Regions from separate parts of the Rouxiella badensis genome, predicted to be linked through region 1. Evidence: predicted binding sites of a transcription regulator. Region 1 holds the regulator's gene; each other region holds the start of a gene.
What was found. Region 1 encodes PurR, which represses purine synthesis genes. Its sites were predicted from a motif close to CANGCAAACGTTTGCNTG; they were not measured.
Positions count from the first base shown of each region.

Region 2: the regulator PurR is predicted to act here: its motif matches at 1,724-1,741, upstream of rbsD (D-ribose pyranase).
Region 3: the regulator PurR is predicted to act here: its motif matches at 1,203-1,220, upstream of O1V65_RS18430 (nucleobase:cation symporter-2 family protein).
Region 4: the regulator PurR is predicted to act here: its motif matches at 1,426-1,443, upstream of pyrD (quinone-dependent dihydroorotate dehydrogenase).

Region 1 covers NZ_CP114062.1:2,313,413-2,316,554, reverse strand. The annotation lists gene punR (DNA-binding transcriptional activator PunR) at 1-604, shown strand, start outside; gene purR (HTH-type transcriptional repressor PurR) at 653-1,678, opposite strand; gene cydH (cytochrome bd-I oxidase subunit CydH) at 2,014-2,103, shown strand; gene O1V65_RS10675 (C40 family peptidase) at 2,247-3,142, opposite strand, start outside.
Region 2 covers NZ_CP114062.1:4,052,902-4,056,043, forward strand. The annotation lists gene rbsA (ribose ABC transporter ATP-binding protein RbsA) at 1-1,284, opposite strand, end outside; gene rbsD (D-ribose pyranase) at 1,292-1,711, opposite strand; gene kup (low affinity potassium transporter Kup) at 1,943-3,142, opposite strand, start outside.
Region 3 covers NZ_CP114062.1:3,994,524-3,997,665, reverse strand. The annotation lists gene O1V65_RS18430 (nucleobase:cation symporter-2 family protein) at 1-1,158, opposite strand, end outside; gene recG (ATP-dependent DNA helicase RecG) at 1,310-3,142, opposite strand, start outside.
Region 4 covers NZ_CP114062.1:2,587,855-2,590,996, reverse strand. The annotation lists gene O1V65_RS12060 (aliphatic sulfonate ABC transporter substrate-binding protein) at 1-645, opposite strand, end outside; gene ssuE (NADPH-dependent FMN reductase) at 661-1,236, opposite strand; gene pyrD (quinone-dependent dihydroorotate dehydrogenase) at 1,550-2,560, shown strand; gene O1V65_RS12045 (cell division protein ZapC) at 2,763-3,142, shown strand, end outside.

The DNA.
Region 1 (3,142 bases):
AATAGTAAAACCCGATCGCATACGGCAGCTGGTGGTCGATTTTTATCGCGCTTTCCCCGACACCGAGTTATTGATTCAAGGAGAGGTGTTCAACGGCGTTTGGGACGCGCTGGCCGATGATCGTGCAGACGTCGCCATCGGTGCCACCAGCGCGGTGCCGGTCGGCGGGCGTTTCAGCTTTAGGGACATGGGGACTTTACCCTGGCACTGTGTGGTCAGCGCCACGCATCCGCTGGCAGCACAAAATAGGGCGTTGGACGATGATGCGCTGAGGCCTTATCCGGCGCTGTGTATAGAGGATACCTCCAGAAATTTGCCCAAACGCGACACCTGGACGCTGGACAACCAGCGTCGTCTGGTCGTGCCGGACTGGACCTGCGCCATTGATTGCCTTTGTGAAGGGCTCTGCGTTGGCATGCTGCCAGTACATAGGGTTGCGCCGTGGATTGCGCAACAAAGGTTGGCAGTGCTTAATCTTGCCAACGTGTTTCCGGAAAGCCCGTGTTGTCTGACGTGGGACCAGCGAAATCATTCCCCGGCGCTAGACTGGTTGTTGGAGTATCTCGGGGACAGTGAAACGCTGAATCAAGAATGGCTGAGATAGCCTCACGCCCGCGAAGGCGGGCGTGAGAGGAGCGCAGAAAAGCGAGAATTAACGACGATAGTCGCGGAAAGGACCGTCGGCCACGGAGCGGCGTTCAACCAGCTTGGGTTTCACCTCGATGGTCTGCTGCACTTCGCGCTTGCTAATAATGCGGTCGAGCAACATGGTAAAGGCCATCTCGCCCAGGCGCTCTTTCGGCTGGTGTACCGTGGTGAGTGCTGGAGAGAAGTAGCGCGCGTTGCGCACGTTGTCATAACCAATGACCGAAATATCCTGAGGAACGCGCAGGCCCATTTCGTCGGCTGCGCAAATCGCGCCCATCGCCATCACGTCACCGCCGCAGAACACTGCCGTCGGTCGCTGCTTCTGGTTGAGGATCTTTTGCATTGCCTGATAGCCTGATTCAGGTTCGAAATCACCCTGAACCACCCATTCATCACGCACGGCAATATTGGCTTCATTCATCGCTTTCAGGAAACCGCGATAGCGACCGCCGCCGGTGTTGCGGTTCAGCTGACCGGGAATGGCGCCAATGTCGCGATGCCCGCGTTCAACCAGGTAACGACCCGCCAGATATCCGCCCTCGAAGGCGTTATCAATAATCGAGTCGGTAAAGTCGTTCTGCGCTTCGCCCCAGTCCATCACCACCATCGGGATTGAACGGTACTCCTCGAGCATGGCAAGCAGCTCGGCCGGATACTCGGCGCACATCACCAGCAGGCCGTCGACGCGCTTTTGCGCAAGCATTGCCAGATAGGCTTTCTGCTTTTCCAGATTATTGTGCGAGTTACACAGGATAAGCGTGTAGCCCTTCGCGAAGCAGCTGTTCTCAACGGCTTCAATGACTTCGGCGAAGTAGGGCGCCTCACTCGAGGTGGCCAGCAGGCCGATGGACTTGGTGTTATTCACCTTCAGGCTACGCGCGACGGCGCTCGGGGAATAGTGCAAATCTTTAATGGCTGCGCGAACCGCAGCTTTAGTTTCTTCGGCGACGAAACGGGTTTTATTGATGACGTGCGACACCGTTGTAGTCGAAACACCAGCGCGCTTAGCGACATCTTTAATCGTGGCCATGTAAAAATCACTCCTGAACTAACCCTTTTCAGCACGTTAGTTTTTTGTTAATCGTTTGCCTGCGTGCATTCAACTGCATAAATCATTTTAAGCAGTTAATTCGTTGGGTGGTTTCAGGAATCCTGAAAGATGCGTCGGACAACGCCGACCGGGCACACAGCGTGGTAACCGCTAATTTTCTCTTATATCTCAAGAAAGGGAAAGCCAAATTTGCGCTTTCGCGATAAGTTGCGCAAATCGGTGCACGATCGGTAGACGTTTTTACGCAAAGCGCGCAAAATATTTAGGCTTATAAAATATAGGGTTTTTAATCTTCTATCCGGCAAGGAGTCTATGTGGATACCAATCTGAAATACTCATTGATAACCGTGGTGTGCGCACTGGTGACGATCGTGGCATTCAGCTTTACCGCCGTCATGCACTGATCTTTTGCCGTCAGGCAGAAACGAAAAAGGGCGATTTCTTATCAAAGAAATCGCCCTTTTCTATTTTACCGCCCGCTCGAGAGGGGGTAGGCTTAAACCATTCGTTAAATGCTATTCACAGGTGTTAAGCGAGAAATCATTATTTAACGAATCGTTTTCGGCGTCATGACCCGGCGAGCACCAACGTAGTGGTCTTGCCAGTAGTTATCTGCCAGATAACTAATTTTGATGTCTTCTCCAGAGCGCGGTGACTGAATAAACTTACCGTTGCCGAGATAAACACCTACGTGGTCCGCCGCGCCGCGTTTAGTAATTCTAAAGAACACTAAATCACCAGACTCAAGCTCACCGCGTGGAACCGGGGCCGCATCGCGCAAATGGTACATCTCATTGGCGGTGCGAGGCATTTTAATACGCATTAAATCTTTGTACGCGTAATAAACCAGGCCACTACAGTCGAAACCAGTATTCGGGGAGGTTCCACCCCAGCGATAAGGTTTGCCGACCTGGTGCATCAGCTTGTTCATCGCGGTTTCTTTAGCATGCAAATACTTTTTCTTGTGCGCTGCACTCAGCGTTAACGGGGTGCAGGTATCTTCTTTTGTTTTATGCTTTCGGTGTCGTCCGTAGGCTTTTTTGCCTTCTTTCGCACAGACCACGTTAGTGGTAGCAGCCAGAGAACGGCTAATCGAGTTTATCTCTTTCTTCGAGTTCTCTGCCTTGTGTCTTGCGAGCCTGGAAGCGGTTGGCTTCTCGGCCTTGTGCCTGACGAGTTTAGTGCTGGTAGGATGCTTGTGCTCGACTTTCGCCTTCCCGTGCACTTTCTCTTTCGTCCTGCTGTGTTCTTTGGCTTTCGATTGTTCTTTCACCGGAACAGTCTTGGTCTTTCTATTGCTTCTCGCGACGACCTTTCGCTTTCGTCGCTCATCAGGCTTTGCCTGGCTTACGTGCGTTTCGGCCTGTTTGGCGGAGACGCGATGACTTGGCGAAGCATTCGCCAAATTCAAAAAGAGCTGGGTAAACAGCAGCACAAAAAGCG
Region 2 (3,142 bases), 1.7 Mb from region 1:
GACGTCGACGCCGCGCGTCGGCTCATCGAGGATCAATACTTTCGGACGCGTCATCAGCCCACGGGCAATGGCGACTTTCTGTTGATTACCGCCGGAGAGCAGGCCGATCGGCTGCATCATCGACGGTGTCTTGATATTGAACAGGCGGATAAAGTCGCCCACCGTCTGCTGCTCTTCGCCGTGTTTGAGGCCGCCGCCCAAACGGCTGAAATAGCGCAGCGCGGTCAACGACATGTTTTCCTTCACCGACATGCCGAGCACCAGGCCGTCGCGCTTACGGTCCTCTGAGATATAAACGATGCCGTTGGCCAGACCGTCCTGCGGCGTGCGCGGATTGATCTCTTTGCCATCGAGAGTGATAGTACCGGCGGTTTTCTTGCACGCACCGTAGAGGATCTTCATCAGTTCGGTGCGTCCAGCGCCCATCAGCCCGGAAACGCCCAGGATCTCACCGGCATACAGATTGAAGCTGGCATGCTTCACCCCCGGTCCAGAAACCTGGTTCACCGAGAGACGCAGCGCACCGCTGTCGTGATTAATGCGGGGATATTGCTCATCGAGGCGACGACCAACCATCATCTCGATCAGCGTGTCTTCCTGTAGCTCGCTAACGGGGCGCTCAGCGATAAACTGCCCGTCGCGAAATACCGTTACGTCGTCGCAAATCTCGAAGATCTCTTTCAGGCGATGCGAGATATATACCACGCCGCAGCCGGCGGCCTTCAGTTCGCGGATCACGCTAAATAAGGAGGCCGTTTCGGTATCGGTCAGCGCATCGGTCGGTTCGTCCATGATGATGACGCGCGATTCGAAGCTCAGCACCTTGGCGATTTCGACCATCTGCTGGTCACCAATGGAAAGGTCACCCACCAGGCGCTGACTGCTGTAACGCAAATTAAGGCGCGCCAACAGTTTGTCGGCTTCGGCGATGGTTTTTTTCCACTGAATGCGGCCTATCCCGTTGACGAACTCACGCCCCAGGAAAATATTCTCGGCGATGGTCAACTGCGGGATCAGGTTTAGCTCCTGATGGATAATGCCGATCCCGGCTTCCTGCGAATCTTTCGGGCCGCTGAAGCTGGCTTCCTTACCCAAAAATTGCAGCTGACCGGCGTCTTTTTGATAGATGCCGGTCAGCACTTTCATCATCGTGGACTTGCCTGCACCGTTTTCACCGACCAGCGCCATGACTTTTCCCGGATACACGCTGAGCGCAGCGCCAGACAGCGCTTTTACGCCGGGAAAGGCTTTATCAATCCCTGAGAGTTGCAGCAAAGGTTGCATAGAGACCTCAGAAGGTGACGCCAGCGAACAGGATGATGTTGGCGTATGGCGAACATTCCCCGCTGCGGATCACTGCACGAGTGGTTTGAGTCTGTTGTTTGAAAGCCTGATGGCTGACATATTCCAGCGTAATGGTGTTTCCCTGCTGTTGCTCAAGCTGTTTCAACTGACCGATCAGCGTTTCATGCAGCGCAGGGTTCTGCCGCTTAATCTCTTCGGCAAGCACGGCACGCTCTACCTGCATTTCGTCGGTAACCACCGAGAACACCTGCAAAAAACTCGGTACACCCTGAGTCAACGCAAGGTCGATGCGCCGGGAGGTAGCGGGAATAGGTAAACCGGCATCGGCAATCGTCAGGCTGTCGGTATGACCCAGACTGGCAATAACCTGTGAAACTTCGGCGTTCAACAACTTGGCTTTTTTCATTATCAGCTCCGACAGCGAAACGTTTCGCTCGCGGTTGATTCTAGAAAATTCGTACGCGCTGGCAATGAGCAGAAGGTGAATTTGTGATCGCCGTCGAAACGTTTCGATGGCAGGTAAACAGCGGTTTAACTTAAGTGGAATAAAACAGATGGGCGAGCGTAACGCGGAGGAAAACAAAAACGCCGCAGGTTTGTGGACTGCGGCGTTTTCTCTTTATTTGATGATGAAACCCTATATCTCGACCTGAGTTCCGAGCTCAATCACGCGGTTAGGGGGGATTTCGAACTGGTCCGGTGCACGCAGGGCGTTACGGCTCAGGGCGATAAACAGTTTGCCGCGGAAGTAGAGATACCAGGGACGCTTGGTCAGAATCAGTGACTCATGCGACATGAAAAACGAGGTTTCCATCATGCGGCACGACAGGCCTTCGAGGCCACAGCGGTGGAACACTTCTTCAACGTTCGGGGTCTCTTTGAAGCCGTAGCTTGCCACCACGCGCCAGAAGGTCGGCGACATCTGCTCGATGGTCACGCGGCGAACGTTATGCACATAGGGCGCATCTTCAGTGCGCAGCGTCAGCAACACCACGCGCTCGTGCAACACTTTGTTATGCTTGAGGTTGTGCAACAGCGCAAAAGGAATGACGTTTATAGCGCGAGACATATAAACCGCAGTCCCCGGCACACGTACCGGCGGCGATTTCTCGAGTGAGGCTATCATCGCCTCGAGAGAGTTACCGTGCTCATGCATGCGGCGCATAAGGCGGAAACGCTCGCTCTTCCAGGTGGTCATCACCACAAACATCATCAGCGCCAGCACCAGCGGCAACCAACCACCGGAGAGGATCTTGGTAGCGTTGGCGGCGAACAGCGGCACGTCGATAAACAGAAGCACCACGGCCAGCACGGCCACGATGAAGCCTTTCCAATGCCAGTTTTTGTACGCCACGGTGCACGACAAGATAGTGGTCAGTACCATGGTTCCAGTTACCGCGATACCGTAGGCCGCGGCTAGATTACTCGAATGTTCGAAGCCGAGGATAACCACCACCACAGCGAAATAGAGCATCCAGTTGATGACCGGCACGTAAATCTGACCGGCTTCCATTTCGGAGGTGTGGATGATGCGCATCGGCGGCAGATAACCCAGGCGAACCGCCTGACGCGTCAGTGAGAACACGCCTGAGATAACGGCCTGCGAAGCGATGATGGTAGCCAAGGTCGCCAGGATAAGCATCGGCAGCAGCGCCCAGTCTGGCGCCAAAAGGAAGAACGGGTTTTTAATCGCTTCGGGATTCTTGAGCAATAGCGCGCCCTGACCGAAGTAATTCAATACCAGCGAAGGCAGAACGACGCTAAACCACGCCAGGCGAATCGGCATTTTTCCGAAGTGGCCCATATCGGCATACAGCGCTTCAACCCCGGTAATCGA
Region 3 (3,142 bases), 1.7 Mb from region 1:
GCCGCCGAGAACCGGCTCAGGAATGTGTTGCACAAAGCCCGCCACGGCCGGGAACAGACCGAGGACGATAAGCATCAGTGCGACCACGAAACCAACATAGCGGCTCGCTACACCGGTCAACTGGATAACGCCGTTGTTCTGACCAAAGCAGGAGTTCGGGAAGGTATTGAACACCGCCGACAGCATGGAGTTCAGGCCATTCGCCAGCACGCCACCCTTGATGCGTTTCATGTAAATCGGGCCGGTTACCGGCTGTTCTGAGACGTCTGAGGTCGCCGTGATATCACCGATAGTTTCCAGCGAGGTCACCATAAAGATCAGCATCAGCGGAATAAGCAGGTTCCAGTCGAAACCCAGGCCGTAATAAAGCGGCGTTGGAATAGTGATCAGATGGCCTGACTCTGCCGGTGCAGTGGCGGGTAACATATCCATGCCCCAGGCGGCCAGATAGCCGACGGCCATCGCAATCACCAGCGACGCAACGCGCAGATACGGGTTACGTTGACGATTGAGCAGAATAATGACCACCAGAACCACGGCGGCCAGAATCAGATTTTTCGGCGAACCAAAGGTATGGTTACTCATCGCGGCATAGCCACCGCCAATGGAGGTCAATCCGACCTGAATAAGCGAAAGCCCAATGATCATCACCACAATACCCGATACCAGCGGGGTGATAATACGGCGCGCCAGATGCAATACGCGAGACAGCAAAATTTCGGTGCAGGAGGCGACCATCAGGGTGCCAAACAGGGCTGCCATCATGGTTGGAACGGTGGCGCCGCCGTTCTTCAGCACCATGCCGCCCATAATCAGCGGAGAAACGAAGTTAAAGCTGGTGCCCTGAATCGACAGCAGGCCTGAACCAATCGGTCCCCAGGTTTTAATTTGCAGAATCGACGCCAGACCGGAGGCAAACAGCGACATGCTGATAATGTGCTGCGTGTCTTGTGCGGGCAGACCCAGAGCCTGGCAGATAAGCAGTGCCGGAGTAATAACCGCCACGAACATGGCCAGCAAATGCTGACAGGCCGCAAACAGCGTTTGTGGCAAAGGTGGGCGGTCTTCTAACCGATAAATTAGTTCACTGCTGCGTGTCGTTTCCGACGCCGAATGCTGAGCGTTTGGCCCGGCAGATTCTGTTGTCACTGGTGGCATCCCCATTAAGCCGAAAGCGGGCATTTTTCATGATATTGAGCTCAAAAGCAATCGTTTGCCAACGGCATTTATGAGGGATAATGCCGCTTAGAGCAGCATTTCTGAGCTTTGAGAAGCCATAGGCGGGAGGATCCGTCTTTCTGCAGCAGAATCAGGCGTTGGTGTAGCGAACGCGCTCTGGTAACCAGCGTTCAATCAACGCCCGTGCGTGCTCGGGATATTGCTGCTGTAAATGTCGCGCGATGCGCTGTACCTCGGGGATCATTGCCTGGTCACGCAGTAAATCCGCAACTTTAAACTCGGCGCTGCCCGTCTGGCGTGTCCCTAATAGCTCACCCGGACCTCGAATTTCGAGATCCTGCTGGGCGATAACAAAGCCGTCATTGCTGTCGCGAAGCACCTGTAAACGCTTCTGCGCCGTTTTGCTTAGCGGGGTTTTGTAGAGCAGCACGCAGTGGGAAGCGATAGCGCCTCGGCCAACGCGCCCGCGCAGCTGGTGCAGCTGTGCAAGACCCAGACGCTCTGGGTTTTCGATAATCATCAGGCTGGCATTAGGGACATCGACGCCGACCTCTATCACCGTCGTCGCGACCAGCAGCTGGATCTCGCCCTGTTTGAAGGCTTGCATCACCGCCTGTTTTTCCTGCGCCTTCATTCGGCCATGCACCAAACCAATTTTCAGCTCGGGCAGCGCGATTTTCAGTCCTTCCCAGGTGGCTTCGGCGGCCTGTGCCTCAAGCATTTCTGATTCTTCAATCAGCGTACAGACCCAATAGGCTTGACGGTTCTCTTCCATGCAGGCGCTTTTCACCCGCTGGATAATATCGTTACGGCGGGTATCAGGGATAGCGACGGTGGTGACCGGTGTGCGACCCGGCGGAAGTTCGTCGATAACCGAGGTATCGAGATCGGCATAGGCGGTCATCGCCAGCGTGCGCGGAATAGGAGTGGCGGTCATAATCAGCTGGTGCGGATGGAAACCCTGCTGTTTGCCCTTTTCCCACAGAGCCAGTCGCTGGTGAACGCCAAAACGGTGCTGTTCGTCGATAATGACCAGCGCCAGCGCCGAAAATTGGATTTGTTCCTGGAAGATGGCGTGCGTTCCGACCACCATCGAGACCTGTCCGTTGGCAATCGCCTCCTGTTGGGCAATACGCGCCTTACCTTTCTGTTTACCGGCTAGCCAGCCAACCTGAATACCCAGCGGTTCAAACCATTGACGGAAATTATTGGCGTGTTGCTCCGCCAGCAGCTCGGTCGGTGCCATCAGACCGACCTGTTTCCCCTGCGCAATAGCACAGAGCGCGGCGAGTGCGGCAACCAGCGTTTTACCAGAGCCGACGTCACCCTGCACCAGCCGCATCATCGGATACCCCTGCGCGAGATCTTTCTCAATCTCGGCGACGACGCGATTTTGCGCCCCTGTCGGACTAAACGACAACGAGGCGAGGAAGGCGTTCATCAGGCGATGGTCTTTGACCAGCGGCAGCGCCTTGTAGCTCTGGGTTCCAGCTCTTACCGCCAGCATGCTGAGATTATGCGCCAGTAACTCTTCCATAATCAGACGACGCTGCGCCGGATGCTGGCCTTTCTCAAGGTCGGTCAGCTGCATGTCCGGCGGCGGACGATGCAGAAGATGCAGCGCCTGCGACAGTGGCAACAGTGTGCGGCTGAGTTCCTGCGGCAGGAGCTCGGCGATAGGCTGGGTGTCGAGCAGCGAAAGCGCTTGGTTTGTCAGCTTGCGCAGCGTGGCCTGGCGTATACCTTCGGTCGTCGGATAGACCGGTGTCAGCGATTCTTGTAACACAACCTCGCTGTTTTCACCCTGCACGCGATATTCCGGATGAATGATTTCAGCGCCGTGCGTGCCGCGTTTGATTTCGCCATAGGCGGTAACTCGCCGACCCGGCGCCAGACTGTTTTTCATTGCGGCGTTGAAATTGAAGAAACGCAGTGTCAGCAGTCCGGTGCCGTCGCTGATTTG
Region 4 (3,142 bases), 270 kb from region 1:
CAGCACACGAGCACCGCCGTGATTGAAGGCCGCAGAATAGTACGGGTCCCAGATTGCCCAGGCGTCGACGTCGTGCTGCTGGAAGGCGGCCAGCGCATCAGACGGTGCAAGGTTAATCGGTTTGATATCGGTAAACTTCAGGCCGGCATTTTGCAGGGCACGCAGCACGAAATTGTTCGAGCTTGAGCCTTTCTGGAAGGCTACGGTGTGGCCTTTAAGGTCGGCGACGGTCTTGATTGGGCTGTTTTCCGGAACCAGAATCACTTCAGCCTTAGGCTGTGGAGGCTGATAGCCGACGTACAGCAAGTCCGCGCCTGCGGCCTGGGCAAACAGCGGCGGCAGGTCGCCGGTGCCGCCAAAGTCGATGCTGCCAACGTTCAGCGCTTCAAGAATCTGCGGGCCAGCGGGGAACTGATCCCAGGTGATTTTGGTGTTCGGGAAACGTTTTTCCAGCAGGTGATGACTCTGTGCCAGAATCAGACCGATGGAGCCTTTTTGGATAGCGATGTGAAACACAGCCGGATCTTTTTCTTCTGCCTGAGCGGAAACGACGCTCGACAGGCCGAGGGCCAAAGCCAACAGCGGCAGCCATTTCTTGGGTTGCAAAGACAACAGTGAAGGCAAACGAGAACCTAAAATATTCATTAAAATTTTTTCCAATTAAGCGTGAGCGTGTTGACGTTTTGCGCGAGCGATAGCCAGCGAATGGCGATGGCCTAATGCCGCAAGAAACGTTTCCAGCGAATCATCCAGACGCGCCTGTAATTCATCTTCCAGTTCTGCCGGGAAACTCTGGTATTGGCCGACCAGCTTGTCGTGGGCAAATACGCCCTGTAGCACTTCCTGCGCTTTCAGCGCGCTTAATACCGGCTTGAGTGCGTAATCGATCGCCAGCATGTGGCCCGTTGAACCGGCGGTGGCCAGTGGCAGCACGACCTTGTGCTCGAGTGCGCGTTCGGGCAGCAGATCAAGCAGCGTCTTCAGTGCACCGGAAAATGAAGCCTTATACACCGGGGTAGCAATCAGCAGACCATCGGCGGTTTCCAACTGAGCAACCAGTTCTTTTAACTGTGGGCTGGAAAAGTTGGCAAACAGCAAATCTTCGGCGGCGAAATCTTGCAGACTGTATGACACAACTTCTACGCCTCGGGCGCTGAGCCACTGTTCGCTGAGAGCAAGCAGGGCAGATGAACGTGACGGCTGACGTGGGCTACCTGCGAGTGATATGACTTTCATTGTGCTCCCTTATAACTGTAAGTTATATAACCAACAAATTTGTTCAGAATTTGGATTAAATTAACAGGCGATAGCTTATGACAGGAAATCTAAATTCCGGGAATTCTTAGACCAAAAGTGGATATGAGCCGAAAATCAGCCAATCTTTGCGCATTTGCTGTGACGTGGATGTATTAAAGAAGAAAACAAAAAGAAAACGTTTGCCTGGATTACCGATTTTTGACGGGAATCAATTCCAATTAGTGATGGCTTAGCCGATAATACCGCCCCGACTGGCCACCAGCCATTAGCCACCGGGACCTCAGGAGAATCCATGTATTATCCCTTCGTTAGGAAAGCACTTTTCCAGCTCGATCCAGAGCGCGCGCATGAATTAACGTTTCGCCAACTCAGCCGCCTCTCCGGTTCGCCGTTCGAGTTTCTGATTCGCCAATCGGTGCCGAGCAAGCCGGTTACCTGCATGGGACTGAACTTCAAGAACCCGCTGGGTCTGGCCGCAGGTCTGGATAAAAACGGGGAATGTATCGACGCCTTTGGTGCGATGGGGTTTGGATTCGTTGAAGTGGGTACCGTAACGCCGCGTGCGCAGGACGGTAATCCCAAGCCGAGAATGTTCCGCGTGGTTGAGGCCGAAGGCATAATTAACCGCATGGGGTTTAACAACCACGGCGTCGATAATTTAGTCAATAACGTCAAGAAATCACACTTCGGTGGCGTGCTCGGTATTAATATCGGCAAGAATAAAGACACCCCGGTCGAGAACGGCAAAGACGATTATTTAATCTGCATGGAGAAGGTTTATCCTTATGCCGGTTATATCGCTATTAATATCTCTTCGCCGAACACTCCGGGACTGCGTACCCTGCAATATGGTGAAGCGCTTGACGATCTGCTCGGTTCCATCAAGAATAAGCAGCTCGAACTTCAGCAGCGTCATCAGAAATATGTGCCGGTGGCGGTGAAGATCGCACCAGATCTTTCTCAAGAAGAGTTGATCCAAATAGCCGACAGTCTGGTCCGTCATAATATGGATGGCGTTATTGCGACCAATACCACACTGGAGCGTAATTTGGTTGCTGGTCTGAATTATGGCGACGAGGCGGGCGGATTGAGCGGCCGTCCGGTGCAAATGCAAAGCACCCAGATTATCCGCATGCTTTCCGCAGAACTTAAAGGCGCGATGCCAATTATCGGCGTCGGCGGCATTGATTCATTAACCTCCGCGCGTGAAAAAATGGCGGCGGGTGCATCGTTAATTCAAATCTATTCCGGGTTTATCTATCACGGCCCGCAGCTGATTAAAAATATTCTGATGCATATATAGTTACTGCTCACACTAATTTTGCAAACAAAGCTTGGTCGGGGCTTTATTTCTGCCCCGGCCTCGTTTATATTTTCTTAACTGAGCATTTAATGTACTACCCCAGTCATTATCTCTCTTGCGGCAAGGCTAACCTGCGATTTGTCCTATATAGAGGTTACCGAGAATAATGTTAACGTTGGGCAATGGACAATAGGATAACGAAATGAAAATCAAACCTGATGATAATTGGCGTTGGTATTTTGACGCTGAACATGACCGACTGATGTTGGACCTAGCCAATGGCATGATTTTCCGTTCTCGTTTTCCTGCTAAAATGCTGACCCCCGACGCGTTTGCCGAAACCACTTTTTGCGTTGATGATGCGGCGCTCTATTTCGACTTCGAAGAGCAGTGCAAGAAAATTAAATTGGCTGCTGAACATCGTGCCGAATTAGTGCTTAATGCTTTGGTCGCTTATCGTTTCCTGAAACCGCTGATGCCAAAGAGCTGGCATTTTACTCAGCAGCATCGTCCTTTCCAGCCCGATAATGGCCAGCTTGCCAGCGTCAGCGTGACGGAGTCCGGCGAGCAGGCAACGCTGCT